Regions from separate parts of the uncultured Citricoccus sp. genome, predicted to be linked through region 2. Evidence: riboswitches for the same ligand, from Rfam matches in the RefSeq annotation. Region 2 holds a riboswitch; each other region holds the start of a gene.

Region 1 (4,488 bases), on a different contig from region 2:
GTGGACAGCCCGCGCAGCAGGTTCCGCCCGGGGAACCGGCACCGGTACAGGACGTACGCCCCGGGCAGCCCCAGCAGCAGCGATCCCAGTGTTCCGGCCACCGCCAGTCCCAGCGTCTGCCCCACGAGCCGCCAGGTGCGCGACTCGGCCAGCACCTCGGCGAAGGCGCCGAGGTCGAGCTGCCCGGCGGCGTTCGTCACGCCACGGGCCAGCATCGACCCGACGGGCCACAGGAAGAACACCGCCAGGAACGCCAGCGGGACGGCGGCGACCACCGTCCACACCAGCCCGCGGCCCACCGGGCCGGCGGCACGCCTCCACCGCCCGGGCACGACGTCCGCCCGGTCACCGCCCGGCGGGGCGGTTCCGGTCTCCGGGGCCCGACCGGACGCCGGCACCCGGGTGGGGGCCGGCGTCGGGACCAGGGCCGGGTCTCCCGGGACCAGGCTCATCCGTCGCGTCCTGTCCGGTGGGGGATGCCGATCAGCTCGCGGCCTCGTAGAGTGCGTTCCAGTCCTCGAGCCAGGCCTCGCGCTTCTCGGCGATCTGCCGCAGGTCCGCCTCGATCGGGTCCTCGACGAGGGTGGCGTTCTGCGCCCATTCGGCCGGCAGCTCGAGGGACTCGTCCACCGGGTACATGAACATGTTCTCCGGCAGCGAGGCCTGGAAGTCCTCGGCGAGCAGGAAGTCGATGAACGCCTGCGCGCCCTCGGGGTTCTTCGCGCCCTCCACGACGCCGGCGTACTCGACCTGGGTGGTGCAGGTGTCCTCGACGACCCCGGTGGTCGGGGCGAAGGCGGGGGAGGACGAGTAGCTGAGCACCAGCGGGTAGGCGCCCTGGCCCTCGCCGGCGGAGAAGTCGGAGTAGTAGGCGTCCGACCAGCCGGCGGCGACCTTGGTGCCGCCCTCGAGCAACCGCTGCCAGTAGTCCTGCCAGCCGTCCTCGCCCTTCTCGGTCACGGTGGCGGCCAGGAAGGCCAGGCCGGGGGAGGAGGTGACCGGATTGGTGGTGACGAACAGCCGCGCGTACTCGGGCCTGGCCAGGTCCTCCAGGGTGGTCGGCGCGGCGAGGTCGTTCTCCTCGAACCACTGCTCGTCCACGTTGACGCAGACCTGGCCCTGGTCGATGGGGGTCAGCCGGTCCTCGACGACGAGGTCCTGGGCGGATTCCGGCAGCGCCCCGGAGGCGTACTCGGCGACGACGCCCTCGTCGATGACGCGCTGGGCCGAGAGATTGTCGATGCCGTAGACCGCGTCCACGGTGGGGTTGTCCTTGGACAGGATCAGCTGGTTGACCAGGGTGCCGGCGTCGCCCGGGGCGGTGGTGGTGAGCTCGTAGCCGGACTCCTGCTCGAAGGCGGCGATCTGCTCCTCGGTGATGTTGAAGGAGTCGTGGGTCATCACGGTCACCGTGCCACCGGTGCCGGCTCCCGAGGCGCCGCTCGCGCCGTCGGTGGTGGCCGGCGCCGTGCCGTCGCCCGCGCCGGACTGGTCCGCGACCGAGCAGCCGGTCAGGGCCAGCGCGGCGATGCCCAGGATCGCGAGGGCGCCACGGGCACGGCGTCTGCTGGTGGGCGCTGCGGAAAGGTGGTGCATGAGTTCCTCCAATACCTCTGGAGGGGACGGGGCGGCGGGTGCGCCGACCCGAGGAGAGAAAGCTCGACTTCCTTCGCCGGTGCTAACCGGGCAGGTTCGAGGGTCTGCGGTGTGCGCACTCTCAGCGCCGGCCTGGCGCTCCCCTGTCGTTGAACCTTCAGTCTAGTGCCGGGGGAGGGGCGGGGTCATCTCGGTCGGCTGACGTGACCGGCCGTGGCGGCGCACCATAATGGAAAAGCCCTGCCTGTCTGAGCTGTCCGGCTGAGCACCTGCACGACGAATCGGCCCTGAGAGGTGGATGTGGACTGTTGTCATCCCGCTGCCGGCGGTACCGAGCCGGGACGTGCGCAGCACATGGATCCGCGGGAGCCTGCGTCTCGGGCCGTCCACACGGGCCCGGTCCAGTCGAGCTCCACCCACGGCATCGAGCAGGTTGAGGTTCCCGCCGGTCGGTTCCTCATGGGGGACCACTTCGGTGAGGGGTACCCCGCAGACGGTGAGACGCCCGTGCACGCGGTGCGGTTGGACGGCTTCTCCATGGACGCCACCACCGTGACGGTCGACGACTTCCGGCGGTTCGTGGAGCAGACCGCGTACGTCACGGAGGCGGAACGGTTCGGGTCCTCGGCGGTCTTCCACCTGGAACTCATTGCTCGTCGGCTGAACCCGGCGGGCGCGAACCCGGTCCCGGGGACGGCCTGGTGGGTCAACGTGCCCGGGGCGTGCTGGCATGCCCCGCTCGGACCGGGATCCCGGGCGGACGAGGACCACCCGGTGGTCCACGTCAGCTGGAATGACGCCCAGGCCTACTGCGCGTGGGCCGGGCGCCGCCTGCCGCACGAGGCGCAATGGGAGTACGCGGCCCGCGGCGGGCTGCAGGGCCACCGCTACGCCTGGGGCGATGAGCTCGTGCCGGGCGGCGAGCACCACTGCAACATCTTCCAGGGACGCTTCCCCGTGGAGAACACGATCGACGACGGTTTCCTCTCCACGGCCCCGGTGCGGACGTTCCCGGCCAACGGGTTCGGCCTGTTCCAGATGGCCGGGAACGTCTGGGAGTGGTGCCAGGACTGGTTCCTGCCGCGCTACTACCGGCGCAGTCCCGAGGAGAATCCCCCCGGGCCGCCGTTCGGCGAGGGCAGGGTCATGCGCGGAGGGTCGTTCCTCTGCCACGACTCCTACTGCAACCGGTACCGGGTGGCAGCGCGGAGCAGGAACAGTCCGGACTCCTCGAGCAGCAACTGCGGCTTCCGGACCGTCGGCTGACGGGTCAGGCCGCCGCCCGCACCCGGACCCCGTGGTCGGTCAGCGCCAGCAACTCGTCCAGCATCAGCTGGCGCATGCGGTCCACGACCTCCTCGCACCCCGGCCTGGCGGCCAGGTTGTGGGCCTCCTCCGGGTCCGAGTCGAGCAGGTACAGCTCCTCGGCGTCGGTGCCGAAGTACCGCGTGTAGCGGGCCTCGGGGGTGATGACCGAACGGATGTGCACGGGGGCCGGCAGCCCGTCGAGGCCGAACGGCTGATCCTCCTCGACGATCAGTGCCCTGCGGTGGACGGAGGCCTCGCCCCGCAGCAGCGGGACCAGGCTGCGGCCCTGGATGCCGCGGTGTCCCGAGACCCCGGTGAGTTCCAGCAGGGTGGGCACCAGGTCCGCGTTCGAGACCAGGGCCGTCGAGGCCGCGGTCCGCGCCGCCGGGGAGATCCCGACGCCGGCCCCCGGCAGTCCCGCGGGCACCCTCATGACCAGTGGCACGTTGGTCACGCCCCGGTAGTGGGTGAAGTGCTTGAGCATCATGCCGTGGTCGCCGAACATGTCCCCGTGGTCCGAGGTGAAGACGACCACCGTGTTCTCCGCCAGTCCGGTGCGTTCCAGCGTCTGCAGGATCCTGCCCACCTGGTCGTCCAGCAAGGTGATCAGACCCAGTTCCGCCGCGCAGGCCACCCGGTACTGTTCCTCCGTGGCGATCCACGTCATGGTCGGGTCCTCGCCGGGCATCCCCCGTCGCTCGGCCATGCGCCGGACGTGTTCGGGAGAATCCGAGTGATCCTGGTGGAACGTATCAGGTACCGGGACGTCCGCCGGGTCGTACAGGCGGTCGTATCCGGCCGGCGGCGCGAACGGATGGTGGGGATCGGGGAAGGAGGCGAACAGGAAGAACGGTTCGCCGTCCGCGGCATGGTCCTCGAGGCGGGCGCAGGTCCGCTCGGCGACGTACGCGCTGGGGTGCAGTCCGGCCGGAACGGCCGAGGTGTAGACCTGCGCCCAGTGCCCGCCGTGATCGTCCAGTGCCCGCTGCGGTCCGGCGTCCGTCAAGGGGTCGAAACCGCGCTCGCGCGCCCAGTGCACGTAGTGACCGCTGGGGCGGTCCCCATGACCGACCACCAGGTCCACCTCCTGGTAGCCGTAGTAGTCACCGGGCATCGTCACCGGCTGTTCGCTGTGGAGGAGGGAATCCTCCCAGCGGTCCCAGCCGGCGTCGCGGACGGGTCGGCGGGCATCCGGGAGGCAGTCCTCCAGCAACTGGGGTTCGGAGAGCATGATCTGCTCGCGCTGCTCCGGCTCGAAGTCCCAGCCCATGTTCTGGTGGTGCAGCTTGCCCACCGCGCTGGTGCGGTAGCCGCACGACGCCAGGTCTCCCGGCAGGGTCGAGACGTCCGGGTCGAGTGGCAACCCGTTGCACCGGGTGCCGTGCTGCTGGGGCCACCGACCGGTCATCAGGCTGGCCCGGCTGGGCATGCACGTGGGGTTGGTGACGTGGACGTTGCCGAAGGCCACGCCCTCGGCGGCCAGGGCATCCAGATGGGGCGTCGACACCAGCGGGTGGCCACCGAAGCCCAGGTGATCCGGGCGGAGCTGGTCCGCGATGATCACCAGGACGTTGGGGCGGCCGG
Region 2 (4,488 bases):
CAGGGCGATCACGAGCAGCAGGCCGGAGACCTCGATGATCGTCGCCACCCGGTTGGCCCCCATCGACTCCGTGATGCCGCGGGCGTTCAGCGCGGCCAGCAGTCCCAGGAACACGATGACCACCAGGGCCGTGGGCAGGGTGATGAACTCGGTCAGGTAGTCGCCGGCGAAGCCGAGGGCCAGGGCTCCCACGGAGACGATCCCGGCGGACAGCATGCAGAACCCGACGAGGAATCCGGTGAACGGCCCGAAGGCACGGGTGGCGTAGTGCGAGGAGCCCCCGGCCCGCGGGTACTTCGTCGCCAGTTCGGCATAGGACCCCGCGGTCAGCAGGGCCAGCACCAGGGCCGCCACCAGGGGGACCCAGACGGCCCCGCCGGAGAGGCCGGCGATCTCGCCGACCAGGACGTACACCCCGGCCCCGAGGACGTCACCCAGGATGAACAGGAACAGGCCCGTGGTGGTGACCGTGCGGCGCAGGGACCGGGTCTCGCCGGAGGCTGTGGTGGAGGGCATGGGATCACAGTAGACGGCGCCGGGGCGGGGTGCCGAGTCCCCGTGCGCATCCGGGGTCTGAGAGGGTGCGATGCGCACGGGGCCCCTCTACGATGACGGTGTTCGCCTCCCCGCGCGGGACGCGTCCGCCATCGGATCCCGCAGGACGGAACAGGACGGATGCAGCATGGACCCCAGGACGTCCCTCTGGCATGACACCCACCCGGTCCCCGCCACCGGCACCGACCACCTCTCCCCGGGTGACCGGTTCGACACCGTGGTCGCCGGCGCGGGCTTGACCGGGCTGGCCACCGCCGTCCTGCTGGCGCGCGCGGGCCAGCGCGTGGCCGTGGTCGAGGCCCGCTCGGTGGGGGCCGTGGCCACCGGGAACACCACCGCGAAGGTCTCGCTGCTCCAGGGCACCACCCTGGCGGAGATCAGCCGTCACCAGTCGGACCAGGTGCTGCGCTCCTACGTGGAGGGCAACCGCCGGGGGCAGTCCTGGCTGCTGCGCTACCTGGACGAGAACGGGATCGACTACCAGCGCAGGCCCGCCTACACCTACGCCACCACCCACGAGGGCCTGTCCCGGCTGCACTCCGAGCTGGAGGCCGACCGCGCCGCGGGCCTGGACGTGACCTGGACACGGGAGACGGACCTGCCCTACCCCGTGGCCGGGGCGATCCGGCTGGAGGACCAGGCGCAGGTGCACCCGATGCAGGTGCTCGACGCCCTGGCCACCGAGTTCCGCCGGCTCGGCGGGACGCTGGTGGAGGGGGTGCGGCTCACGGGCGCGGGCTACCGGTCCCCGCTGGCCGTTCACACCTCCGCGGGGGAGATCAGGGCCGGGCAGCTGGTCCTGACCACAGGGGCCCCGGTCCTGGACCGCGGCGGTTACTTCGCCAAGCTCAGTCCACACCGTTCCTACGCACAGTCCTACCGGGTGCCGGGGCCCGTTCCCCAGGCGATGTACCTCTCCGCGGACAGTCCGTCCCGCAGCCTGCGCACGGCCCCCATCGACGACGGTGAGCTGCTGCTCGTGGGCGGCAACGGCCACGTGGTGGGGCGATCGGCCTCACCGCAGGCCGCCGTGGACGCCCTCGAGGCGTGGACCCGGGAGCACTTCCCCGGAGCGGAGCGCACGCACGCCTGGTCCGCGCAGGACTACCGCTCGGCCAACCTCGTCCCCTTCGTGGGGACACTGCCCCGCGGCGGTGGCCACGTCTACCTGGCCACCGGCTTCAACAAGTGGGGCCTGACCAACGGCGTGTCGGCCGCCCTGCGGATCTCCGCGCAGATCCTCGGCGGTGCCACGGACTGGGCCAGGCCGATGGATCGTCGCCTCACCTCGCCGGCCGACCTGCTGACCGGCCTGAGGGACAACGCCGCCGTCGGTGCCCGGTTGGCCGGCGGCTGGACGTCGGCCGCACGCAGACCCCTGCCCCAGGAGCCTCCGGCCGAGGGCCAGGGCACGGTGGGCCGGGACCACGGCCGGCCCGTGGCGGTCTCCACGGTGGACGGGGTGACCTGCCGGATGTCGGCGGTCTGCCCGCACCTGGGCGGCATCGTCTCCTGGAACGACGCCGAGCGCTCCTGGGACTGCCCACTGCACGGATCACGCTTCACCGCGGACGGCACCCTGCTCGAGGGGCCGGCGGTCACGGGCCTGCGGGCACCCACGGATGCCAGGGGGCGGGCGGACTGAGAGCCGTTCCCCGCAACGGGAGGACCGTGGCCGAGGGGTCGGGGGTGGTGCCCTATGCTGGTGCCACATCGTGAACGACAGGGGAGCGCCGCCCGGCGCTGAGAGTGCGCCCAGCGCAGACCCTCGAACCTGCTCCGGTTAGTACCGGCGAAGGAAGTCGAGTTCTCCGATGGAGCGTGGGGCCCGGTGCCTGACGCGCCCGGATCCCGAGGGTTCGGGCGGCGTGCGTTCCATTCCCCTCCTTGGATCCTTGAGGAGGACATCACATGGTCTCGACGCAGACCCCCGGCAGTGATCACCAGGCCACCCCGCCGGCCGGTACACCGGACCGTCCCGGGCGCTCCCGCCCACACCACGACCCGCGCGGCCCCGCCCACCGCACCTCCGCCCACCGCACCTCCTCCCGCCACACCTGGCGCGTGGTGGACATCGTCGTGGCCGCCGTCGTCGCCGTGGCCAGCGGCGTGGTCTTCTGGGCCTGGAACCTGGCCTATGCGGGACTGGGCGGGGTGTTCCTGGCGTTCCCGCCGTCGTCGGGACTGGTCGCCGGCATGTGGCTGTTCCCGGCGGTCCTGGGTGCACTGCTGATCCGCAGACCGGGTGCCGCGCTGTTCACGGAACTGGTGGCTGCCGCCGTCTCCGCGTTGCTGGGGTCCCAGTTCGGCCTGACCGTGCTGGCCTCCGGACTCGTCCAGGGCATCGGGGCCGAGCTGGTCTTCCTCCTGTTCCTCTACCGTCGCTTCACCCTTCCCGTGGCCCTGCTGGCCGGTGCCGCCGCGGGAGTGGCCTGCGGTCTCAACGAGGCCTTCCTGTTCGCCTGGTTCCCCGAGTACACGCTGGCCTGGAAGTGGCTCTACGTGGGGTTCACCGGCATCTCCGGGATCGTCATCGCCGGCCTGCTGAGCTGGCTGGCCACCCGCGCCCTGGCGGCCACGGGCGCACTGGCCGCCCTCCCGTCCCGCGGCGCCCACCGGGAACCGGCGGGCCGGGGGTGACCGCGGCCACCGTCACCGCGCAGGGCTGGGGCTGGCGGCACGCCGGACGCGACCGGGCCGCCGTCGCCGGCCTGGACCTGACCATCCCACCGGGGCAGCGGGTCCTGCTCGCCGGGCCCTCCGGGGCCGGGAAGTCCACTCTGCTGCACGGACTGGCCGGCGTGCTGGACCCGGCGGACGACTCGGAGGAGACCGGCCGGCTGCTGCTGGACGGCGTGCCCACCCGCGAGCTGCGCGGCCACGCCGGGTTGGTGCAGCAGGACCCCGAGACACAGGTGATCCTCTCGCGCGTGGGGGACGACGTGGCCTTCGGCGCGGAGAACCTCCGCGTCCCGCCGGACGAGATCTGGGACCGGGTCCGACACGCCCTGGCCGCGGTCGGGCTGGGGGAGGACGAGGGCATCGCCCTGTGGCGGGACACGTCGCGACTGTCCGGCGGGCAGAAGCAACGGATGGCCCTGGCCGGGGTCCTGGCCATGCGCCCGCCGCTGGTCCTGCTCGACGAGCCGACCGCCAACCTCGACCCCGCCGGTGTGCTCGAGGTCCGCGACGCCGTCCTGGCGGTGGTCGAGGCCATCGGCGCCACCCTCGTGGTCGTGGAGCACCGGCTCGGGACGTGGGCCCGGCACGTGGACCGGTTGCTCGTCCTGGAACCGGGCGGGGGCATCAGCCACGACGGCACCCCCGCCGCGCTGCTCGCACCCGGCCCCGTCCGGGAGGAACTGGCCGCGGCCGGGGTGTGGGTGCCCGGGGTGGTGCCCGAACCCGTCACCCCCGCCCCCGGTGGTCCGCGGCCGGCCGCGGAGCCCTCCGGACCGGCACGGAGCCCGCGACGGGACCCTGCCGGTCACCGGGACCCTGCCGGTCACCGGGACCCTGCCGGTCACCGGGACCCCACGGGGACCGCGCTGTTGTCCGCCCGGGACCTGGCGGTGTCCCGGCACGCGGTGAGGCCCGGCTGGCGCCGCCGCCTCGGGCCACCGCCGGTCCCGGTGCAACACGGACTGGACGTGACCGTGGAGGCCGGGGAGGCCGTCGTCGTGACCGGGCCGAACGGGGTGGGCAAGTCCACGCTGCTGCTGACCCTGGCCGGGCTCATCCCGGCCCACGCCGGGACGCTGACCGCCACCGCCGCCCTGAAGGGACACGGGGTCCGGCTGCCGGACGACCCCCACCGCTGGCCCGCCCGGGACCTGGTGAGCCGGATCGGCACGGTGTTCCAGGAGCCCGAGCACCAGTTCGTCGCGGCCACGGTGCGCGAGGAACTGGCCTTCGGGCCGCGTCACGCCCGGG
Region 3 (4,488 bases), on a different contig from region 2:
CCGCCCCGTCCAGCACCAGGTCGTACTGACCCACCAAGTCCACGGCATTGTCTGCGGTCAAGCGGACGGGATGGACCTGCACTTGAACCTGTGGATTGAGACGGGCCACCGCGTCGGCCGCTGAATCCGTCTTGAGCCTGCCAACGTCGGCGACCGTATGAATCACCTGGCGTTGCAGATTGGACAGTGCCACCACGTCATCGTCGACAATGCCGAGCGTGCCGACCCCGGCGGCGGCCAGGTACTGCAGCGCTGGAGTTCCGAGTCCGCCGGCGCCGATGACGAGGACTCGGGCATTCTTGATTCGCTGTTGGCCGAGGAGCCCGATCTGGGGCAGAGACAGGTGACGGGCGTACCGTTCGAGCTCCTCGCCCGTCAGCTGCGGGCCGGGAGTTACGAGTGGAGGCAGCGGAGTCATCGGCTTGCCCCGGTGGGTGCCCAGTCTCCGCGCGCCACAGTCTCTGAGGCGTCGGTGGCGATCAGCCCGGTCGTGGGCGAGGACGCGACGGCGTGGCGGCGCGCGGGGATACGGCCGGCGCCGGCGGCTAGTCGTCCCGCGGCCACGGCATGGCGCATGGCCGTAGCCATCGCCACGGGGTCCTGGGCCCGGGTCACAGCGCTGGCCAGTAGCACGGCATCACACCCTAGTTCCATAGCCCAGGCGGCCTCGGAGGCGGTGCCGATGCCCGCGTCGAGGACCACAGGCACCCGGGCCCGAGAGGTGATGAGTTCAATGTTATGAGGGTTGAGAATGCCGAGTCCGGTGCCGATGGGTGCCCCCAGGGGCATGACGGCGGTCGCTCCCAGGTCCTCCAACCGGCGTGCAACGGCCGGGTCATCGGAGGTGTATGCGAAAACCTTGAAGCCTCGGGCGACCAACTGCTCGGTGGCCTCGAGCAACTCGGAGACGTCGGGCAACAAGGTGTCCTCGTCCGCGATGACCTCGAGCTTGACCCAATCGGTCTCCAAGGCCTCCCGACCCAGCTCCGCCGTCAGCACAGCGTCGCGGGCGGTATAACACCCGGCGGTGTTGGGCAAGACACGAATCCGGTTGCGTTCCAGCACCGAGAACAAACTGTCTCCCTGCCTGGGGGTGTAACGGCGCAGAGCCACCGTGGTCAATTCAGTCTCGGAAGCCCGCAGGGCCCGCTCCAGGGTGTGCAGAGAGCTCAAACCCCCGGTCCCCATAATCAACCGCGAGGACAACTCCACCTCGTCGAGAACGAACGGGTCTGGGCGTGCGGTGGTACCCACGTGTCAACCTCCCTGGACGGCGGTAATGATCTCGATGGTCTGGCCCTCGAGCACGGGAGTGCGAGACCACCGGCTACGGGGAACCACCGCGGCGTCGACCGCTACCGCCATACCCAGCCCGCCTCCGTCCAGCGGGCGTCCATCGCTGGCCAGGGGCCGAGCCGCGGTTTGGGAGACCAGATCAATGATGGTCGTGTCACCAGACACGACCCGGGGGGCGCCGTTGAGGGTGATGGTCGGCATCAACTACTCCTGTTCTCGGGTACACACGTGCGAAGGGGACACCACCTGACGGTCGAGGACCGACGGTTCGAAGCGCTGCGGGTCAGTGGCGGCAAGATGCGCGGCATCGATATCCGGTTCGGCTCCCGTCTCACCCGTGATCAACTGGGCGGCGAGGCGGGCGGCCAACGGGGCAAGGAGTACACCGTGGCGGAAATACCCGGTGGAGACCACCAGGCCGGGCACGAAGCCACCGCCGTGCCCACGAACACGGCCAAGGTAGGGCACGTCATCGGGTGTTCCGGGACGGGCCCGGGCCATGACCTCCATCAGCTCCAGATCGACGACCCCCGGCACCAGGGCCTGGGCGTCGCGCAGCAACCGGAACACTCCGCCGGCATTGGCTCCCGACTGGTCATCCTCGCGAGAAGTAGCCCCGATCACGACCGTGCCGTCCGTGCGCGGTACGAGATAGACCGCCACACCATGCACCAGGCCGCGGACGGTCCGCTCGATCAAAGGTCGCGCGCCCGGTGGGAGGCGAGCCCGGAGGATGTCGCCATGAACAGGACGCAGCGGCAGGCGGCAATTGGCCGGCAAACCCTCAAACCCCTCGGCGCCCAGGCCGGGGGCCAGAACGGTTTCAGCGGCCAATATCTGCTGCCCGTTGGCCAGCATGACACCGGCCACGGCCCCGCGTCTGTTCCGCAACAACGCCTTGGCCCGTTCGCGTCGCACACACCCCAGGCCGCCATCCGTACTCCCGTCTGGTGGCCTCGCGGTCCCGTCTTGACCGGTCAGGACCCTCAGTAATCCCGCCACCAACCGGCGAGGGTCGACCTGATGATCGGCGGGGGCACGGAACACGGCTGAAAGACGCGGTGACAGGGCCGGTTCAAGCGAACGGGCCTCGCCCAGGGGCAACTGCTCCACCGCCATGCCATGGCGTTGCTGTAACTGGCTCAGATCGGTGAGGCCCTGGCGGTCCGCGATATCGACACCGCACACCAAGGTCTCAGTGACCCGGTAACCGACGCTTTTCCCGGAGTCCCGTTCGAGGGTCTCGACGAAACCCGGGTATTCGGCGGCCGAGGCGCTCATCAGCGGATAGAGGGCCTGTTGCTGATACTGAACCTCGCTCACCGGGGCCAGCATCCCGGCAGCCGCCCTCGAAGCCCCTTCCCCCGGGGCTGGATCGATCACCACCACCGAGCGGCCGCGTCGACGCAGTTCCCAGGCAGTGGCCAGGCCAATCAGTCCGGCACCCACCACCGCGACATCGACTGCATCGATTGCGGGACGTGAAGAGACGGCAGGGTACGCAGCACTCACCGCATGTCCTTTCCTCCGGCGGCATGATCCGCATCAGGTGTGGCGGTCGGCTCTTAAGCCCTCTCAGCCCCGATGGGGCTCCCGCAGAACTCGCTGACTATTGGCAGCGTGCGCCCATCCTATCCCCGACTTCATCACCGGCAGACGAGTGCAACACCCGCCGAGCTCGGGTTGGTAAGCATGCCCCGGCCCATCTCAGAAGGGGCCGGGCGGGCCGATCGTCACCGTGGGGACGCGGGGGAGGGGCACCCATCGCACTAAAGGTTTGCCATCAAAAGCATGGGGTGGCCCGATGACCAGTCGCTCGGGTGGGCGGGTGCAATCACCGGGGTCAGGCCGACGGGGCCACCGGCGGCTGGGCAACCGAGGACGGATCCGCTTTTTGTGGTCTTAAGGCATAAAGCCCCGTGCGCAGGCGCGGCTCGCGAACCGAACCGGCCGACCTTCCAGCTAATAGGGGGCTTACGGCGTGGTCGCGTACCCCAGCGCGTTGCTCGCAGCACGCCCAGACCGAGCCACGATGGGCCCCAGCCGTTCAACATCGTCCGGCCCGACGCGTTGGGTGGGGAAACCCAGCCCGATTACTCCTGCCAGTTGACCGGTGTGGTTGAAGACCGGGGCGCTAATGGAACCGACGTCTTCGTGTCGCTCGCCGAACGCCGCGAAATAACCCATCTCCTGGGCTTGCTGACTCTGGGCGTCCAGTAGTTCCAGGCTTTGTGGAGTGAATTGCGTGAACCGATCGAGGGAAGAACCCACAAGGGCGTCCCTGGCCTCGGGATCGAAGGCCAAGAAGATCTTGCCGGGGGCTCCAGCATGAATGGGCATGACTTGACCGACCATGAAGGGGCGCATGACCACGTGGCGGGTCTCAGCGACCGCAACCACTGTTCTGAACGCACCGTCGCGCACGTAGAAGCACGCCGTCTCACCGGTTTCATCGCGAAGGTCTTGTAGCACCGGCCTGACCAACCGCACCACATCCAGTCCTAAAGTCCCGGGCGTAGCCCACCTGACCAGGCCGATCCCGATGCGGTATCGGTCGCCGTCGCGGTCCAGAAAACCCTCCCGCACCAAGTTTTGCACCAGGCGCTGGCACGTGCTGGGAGGAAGCCCGGTCAGACGCACGATCTGCTGCAGCGTGGGGTCCGGCTCCTCCACGGAGAAGCAGTTGAGGATCTCAGCGACCTTGTGCAACACCAAGATGGGGGTGGTCCCCGAACTCGACTCCGCAGCCATGCCTTTAATCCCCTGCTTTCCTCTGGCCAAGCCGCCATCCTATCCGTCGGGAAAGTCCGTAGGTCACGCACGTCACCTCGTGTGACCTAGTTGACATTCTACTCCGGAAGCCCACATTATGAGTTCGCGACCCAAGATGTGGGTCATGATCGTTCCCCTATATCTCTGGAGAAGCCTTGAGCATCCCTGAAATCGCCTGCGAAACCTCTGCTGTGGCAAAGCCGGAGGGTTTGTCGCGGATTGGCCTGATCGTCCCCAGCTCGAACACGACGATGGAGACCGAACTGCCCGAGCTGTTCCGCCGCCAGTCCGAGGCAACGGGTCACCGTTACACGTTCCATTCCGCGCGAGCCGGCATGAAGAACGTCAATAAGGAAGAGCTCCTGGCCATGGTGTCGAAGGCTGCCGACTGCGCCGCTTCGGTCTCCGACGCCGATGTGG
Region 4 (4,488 bases), on a different contig from region 2:
TCAAAGTCTCCTCAGCGATGGCTGGCGCGACCGCCTTGTCCGCAGCGGCCGCCCAACTCCAAGAACGCATTGCACCGATACCACCGGACGACCAGCGCTGGCCGACAGGGCAGCAACGGACCGAGATCATCACCGGTCTGCGGCAACTGGCCCAGGAAACCCGGCACCACCTGCACCTCTTTCTCCACCGACCGATCCTGCCTGTCACAGACACCTCCAGAGAATCCCGTGGAACGTAAACACGCCCGGGGTAGCCACCAATCACCAGGAAGGTCACCAGGAACGATGACGAACTGTCAGCGAGGTCCCTTCAGGGGCCATGGAACCGCCACACGGACACCCAGTCCGCGGTGGTCAATGAAAACGAGGCCGGGACCATCGAGGGATTCGGGCTGCCCGGCGGCCTCCGACCCCATCGTCCTCCTACCCGCTGAGGAACCGAGGCTCCGATTACTCCCACCCAGGTCCAGGCCCTGGACCGTGCAGTTACTTCCGTGGGCGGCCCCGGACAGGAGCAGCCGGTGACATGAGTGGAGAGGACATGGTCGAATGATCTTCAGTTTGACTCGATTCCGGTTGCGTCCTGGATCCCGAGCGCTAGCGGATGAGTGGGTGCGTTTCATGGAGGCCCATCGCTGCGCGGTGGGAGAGATCATGAAACGGGAGCACATGTATGTGGAGGCGATCTTCACCGAAACGGTGAACGGGGCGGACTATCTGTACTGGTACAGCCTGCAGGACGACCACGACAGATCCGCAGAACCCTTTGACCACTGGTTCGACGAACATCACACCCGGTTCTGGCAGGCCTGCATCGACGACACCTTCCCGGTGGATGAGTTCACCCCGCAAATCCTCCTGACGACCGAAGGAATCCGAGCCGCCGCGGGACTCGGGAGCCGAGAATCAGTGCTCGCCACCATGGACCCCCGAGGGGACGGAGTCGGGACTGCCCGCCAATATGCGGGGTCTGAAGTTTCCTAAGCGGTGAGGTGTCGCAGAAAAGGCTCAAGTGATCCCGGGTGACCTCGGTCACGGCCACAGATCCGCGGTGATCTGCGTCTGGTCATCCGGTCCAGAGCATGGATGTCCGGTGGACGCGGGGACGCAGAACCAATCCGTGGAGGCTCGTCGCGGCCTGGGCCAACGCCGTCGCTCCGACCATCCTCGAAGACCTTCGTCAGGCTACAGGCGGCATCCATCCGCGTCGCGCAATCCCGGGCAAGGCCTCGCCTATCCGCTAAACCTGCCGGGCGAGCGGTTTACCGCCGCGCAGGAGCGTGCCCGGACGAGCGCCCCTCCTGAGAGCGGCACGACCCTCATGACGTGCCGCTCCCTCTCTCAAGGCCCTGCCCGAGCCTGTCTCCGCGCAGGCCACCAAATGTGTTGATACCCATGATGTCCACCCACGAAGGACCCGGATGCAGACGCCATCGACCCCCCCACCCCGCACCGAACAGCACACCCTGACGGCCCTGCTGCGGGTCGGAGAGGTTGCCGTGGCTTTCCGCGAGCACGTGGCCACCGGTGACCTGCCCGGGGCGTGGCCCCTGATCGACCCAACGCTGCGATTGGCGTGGGCCCGGGACTGGGCCCAGGACCACGGCGCACGACTGCGCCGGCTCTGCCCGAAACGGCTGGCCGAGCGGTTGTCCTGTCTGGACGGGCCGGCCCATCCGCTCTGGAAGCACTTCGCCGCCGACCGGCTCCAACAGTTGCGGCAGGTGGAGGCGGCCGGGTGGTCTCACTCCGCTACGGGTCTGCCGCCACTGGGCCCGGATACCGAGGTCCTCTACGCCCGCCCCGACCATCCCGAGGACTGGGGAGCCCCGGCCGATCCCCGTACCGTGCCGATGGTGATGCGCTGGAACGGTGCCGCGTGGAAGGTCCTCGCCTACGGGTCCCTCAGCCACCCCGAGCCCCAATAGTGCGCCCGCGACGGGCCGGTGGAACGAGGCGTTAAGCAAGTCTGAGCGGCACCAGACCGGCCCGCCATGGTGTTAGTGTCGTTGCCGTCCACACGGGAGCCCCATTGCAGGGGCTGAGATCGGGCTGAGGCAGCCTGCGACCGTCGAACCTGTCCGGGTCATGCCGGCGAAGGAAGTAGGAACACATCTGATGAGTGCATCCAATGCGCACGCCCTGGCGTATCTCCACAACACCGAGCACGGGCTTGCCGTGCCGGTCACCGAGATCACCTTGAACGATTCCCCGGGCGGAATAGCGAACCCACCGCTGCGGATCTACCGCACGGCCGGGCCGGGCAGCGACCCGGTGATCGGGTTGCCACCGAGCCGGGCGTCCTGGATCCAGGGGCGCGGTGACGTCGAGGAATACGCCGGCCGGGAACGGAACCTCCTTGACGATGGCCGCTCGGCTCTGCGCCGCGGGGCCGCGTCCCAGGAGTGGAAGGGAACCCGGGCGGTGCCGTTGCGGGCCAAGGCGGGGCGGACCGTCACCCAGATGCACTACGCCCGGGCCGGAATCATCACCGAGGAGATGCGCTACGTGGCCCTGCGCGAGCAGTGCGACGTCGAACTGGTCCGCTCCGAACTGGCCGCTGGCCGGGCCATCATCCCGGCCAACATCAACCACCCCGAGTCCGAACCGATGATCATCGGCAAGGCATTCTTGGTGAAGATCAACGCCAACATCGGCAACTCCGCGGTCACCAGCTCCATCGCCGAGGAGGTCGACAAGATGCAGTGGGCCACCCGATGGGGAGCGGACACGGTGATGGACCTCTCCACCGGAGAGGACATCCACACCACCCGGGAATGGATCATCCGCAACTCCCCCGTACCGATCGGCACGGTCCCGATCTACCAGGCGCTAGAGAAAGTCAACGGGGAGGCCAACGCCCTGACCTGGGAGATCTTCCGCGACACGGTGCTGGAACAATGCGAACAGGGCGTGGACTACATGACCATCCACGCCGGGGTGCTGCTGCGCTACGTGCCACTGACCGCCGAACGGGTCACCGGTATCGTCTCGCGCGGCGGGTCGATCATGGCCGGGTGGTGCCTGGCCCACCATCAGGAGAACTTCCTCTACACCCACTTCGACGAGCTGTGCGAGATCTTCGCCCGGTACGACGTGGCCTTCTCCCTCGGAGACGGCCTGCGCCCGGGCTCGATCGCCGACGCCAACGACGCCGCCCAGTTCGCCGAACTGGACACCCTGGCAGAACTCACAGCACGGGCCTGGGCCCACGACGTGCAAGTCATGGTCGAAGGCCCCGGACACGTTCCCCTGCACCTGGTGCGCGAGAACGTGGAACGCCAACAACAGCTATGCCAGGGAGCCCCGTTCTACACCCTGGGCCCGCTGGTGACCGACATCGCCCCGGGTTATGACCACATCACTTCGGCCATCGGGGCCACCGAGATCGCCCGCTACGGCACCGCGATGCTGTGCTACGTCACCCCGAAAGAACACCTGGGACTGCCCAACAAGGACGACGTGAAGACCGGGGTCATCACCTACAAGATCGCCGCCCACGCCGCCGATGTGGCTAAGGGCCACCCGGGTGCGACCGAACGGGACGACGCGCTGTCCAAGGCCCGCTTCGAGTTCCGCTGGCGCGACCAGTTCGCGCTATCCCTGGACCCCGACACCGCGGAGGCCTTCCACGACGAGACATTGCCGGCCGAACCGGCCAAGACGGCCCACTTCTGCTCGATGTGCGGACCGAAGTTCTGCTCCATGCGCATCTCCCAGGACATCCGCGACCAGTACGGCAGCGCACAGGCCCAAGCAGCAATCGCCGGAATGCAGGCCAAATCCGATGAATTCCAAGCCGCCGGCGGCAAGATCTACCTAGAGACCCCCACGCTCTCCAAACCCTGAACACGCTCACTCGGCCCTCGACCAGAGGAACCTGCGCCGGTGCTGCTGGCCTCGATGACACGAGGCCAGCAGCACCGGCCGACGCGGTCTTGGTAAGCCCCCAGCCGCGGGTGCACCTGGCGTGACACACCACCGGGCCCCGCGGAGTCAGGTCCGCCAGCGGCCCCGGTCAGAACCCCAGCGCACCTCGCCACACTTGAGACGCTGGAGTGAGCGGATGGATCGGGACGCGAAACACCCTCCACGATGGTGTAAGCGTGTACCTCTGTTGGCAAACATTCTTCGGCGGACGACGAAAACAGAGGAACGGCACAAGCTGGGTCGCCCCCCGGCTCTGCGAGGCGTTAGCAGGGTGCTCGATGGACATTCGCAGCTGACGGACCGACCCAGGACTGGTGTTAGACATGTGCGTCAAGCGGACTAAGCCAGCGGTCCGTCCGCTACTACTTTGCCGCCCTCTTCAGCTGGAGCCGAACACGGCTTACACCGCAATGCCTAAGAGCATTGTCACCGACTTGGAGGCGGCGCTCCGAAGTGCCTCCAAGACACCCACGCGAACGATCTAAAGGTGCCGAGGAGAACGACCGCCCTCCGCCGAAATTCGGAGGGGCGGCGGAGGGCGATCGCGCCGCGAGACTC

What was found. Region 2 has a riboswitch for thiamine pyrophosphate ahead of Q0283_RS07725 (ECF transporter S component). Riboswitches for the same ligand answer to the same signal wherever they lie in the genome.
Region 1: it holds a riboswitch for thiamine pyrophosphate, as region 2 does, so the genes downstream of both, Q0283_RS00445 (thiamine ABC transporter substrate binding subunit) here and Q0283_RS07725 (ECF transporter S component) in region 2, are expected to answer to the same signal.
Region 3: it holds a riboswitch for thiamine pyrophosphate, as region 2 does, so the genes downstream of both, thiO (glycine oxidase ThiO) here and Q0283_RS07725 (ECF transporter S component) in region 2, are expected to answer to the same signal.
Region 4: it holds a riboswitch for thiamine pyrophosphate, as region 2 does, so the genes downstream of both, thiC (phosphomethylpyrimidine synthase ThiC) here and Q0283_RS07725 (ECF transporter S component) in region 2, are expected to answer to the same signal.

Annotation. Positions count from the first base shown of each region.
Region 1 is NZ_CALMQR010000008.1:10,991-15,478, reverse strand. Features, by position in the region: gene Q0283_RS00450 (iron ABC transporter permease) at 1-452, opposite strand, end outside; gene Q0283_RS00445 (thiamine ABC transporter substrate binding subunit) at 484-1,596, opposite strand; TPP riboswitch at 1,648-1,751, opposite strand; gene Q0283_RS00440 (formylglycine-generating enzyme family protein) at 1,951-2,862, shown strand; gene Q0283_RS00435 (sulfatase) at 2,867-4,488, opposite strand, start outside.
Region 2 is NZ_CALMQR010000069.1:45,192-49,679, forward strand. Features, by position in the region: gene Q0283_RS07715 (APC family permease) at 1-516, opposite strand, end outside; gene Q0283_RS07720 (FAD-dependent oxidoreductase) at 683-2,200, shown strand; TPP riboswitch at 2,270-2,373, shown strand; gene Q0283_RS07725 (ECF transporter S component) at 2,467-3,195, shown strand; gene Q0283_RS07730 (ABC transporter ATP-binding protein) at 3,192-4,488, shown strand, end outside.
Region 3 is NZ_CALMQR010000103.1:36,310-40,797, reverse strand. Features, by position in the region: gene moeB (molybdopterin-synthase adenylyltransferase MoeB) at 1-418, opposite strand, end outside; gene Q0283_RS12425 (thiazole synthase) at 415-1,254, opposite strand; gene thiS (sulfur carrier protein ThiS) at 1,258-1,497, opposite strand; gene thiO (glycine oxidase ThiO) at 1,501-2,808, opposite strand; TPP riboswitch at 2,802-2,903, opposite strand; gene Q0283_RS12410 (IclR family transcriptional regulator) at 3,271-4,047, opposite strand; gene Q0283_RS12405 (Asp/Glu racemase) at 4,224-4,488, shown strand, end outside.
Region 4 is NZ_CALMQR010000057.1:5,165-9,652, forward strand. Features, by position in the region: gene Q0283_RS06350 (Hpt domain-containing protein) at 1-239, shown strand, start outside; gene Q0283_RS06355 (DUF6176 family protein) at 550-984, shown strand; gene Q0283_RS06360 (hypothetical protein) at 1,422-1,928, shown strand; TPP riboswitch at 2,011-2,120, shown strand; gene thiC (phosphomethylpyrimidine synthase ThiC) at 2,119-3,849, shown strand.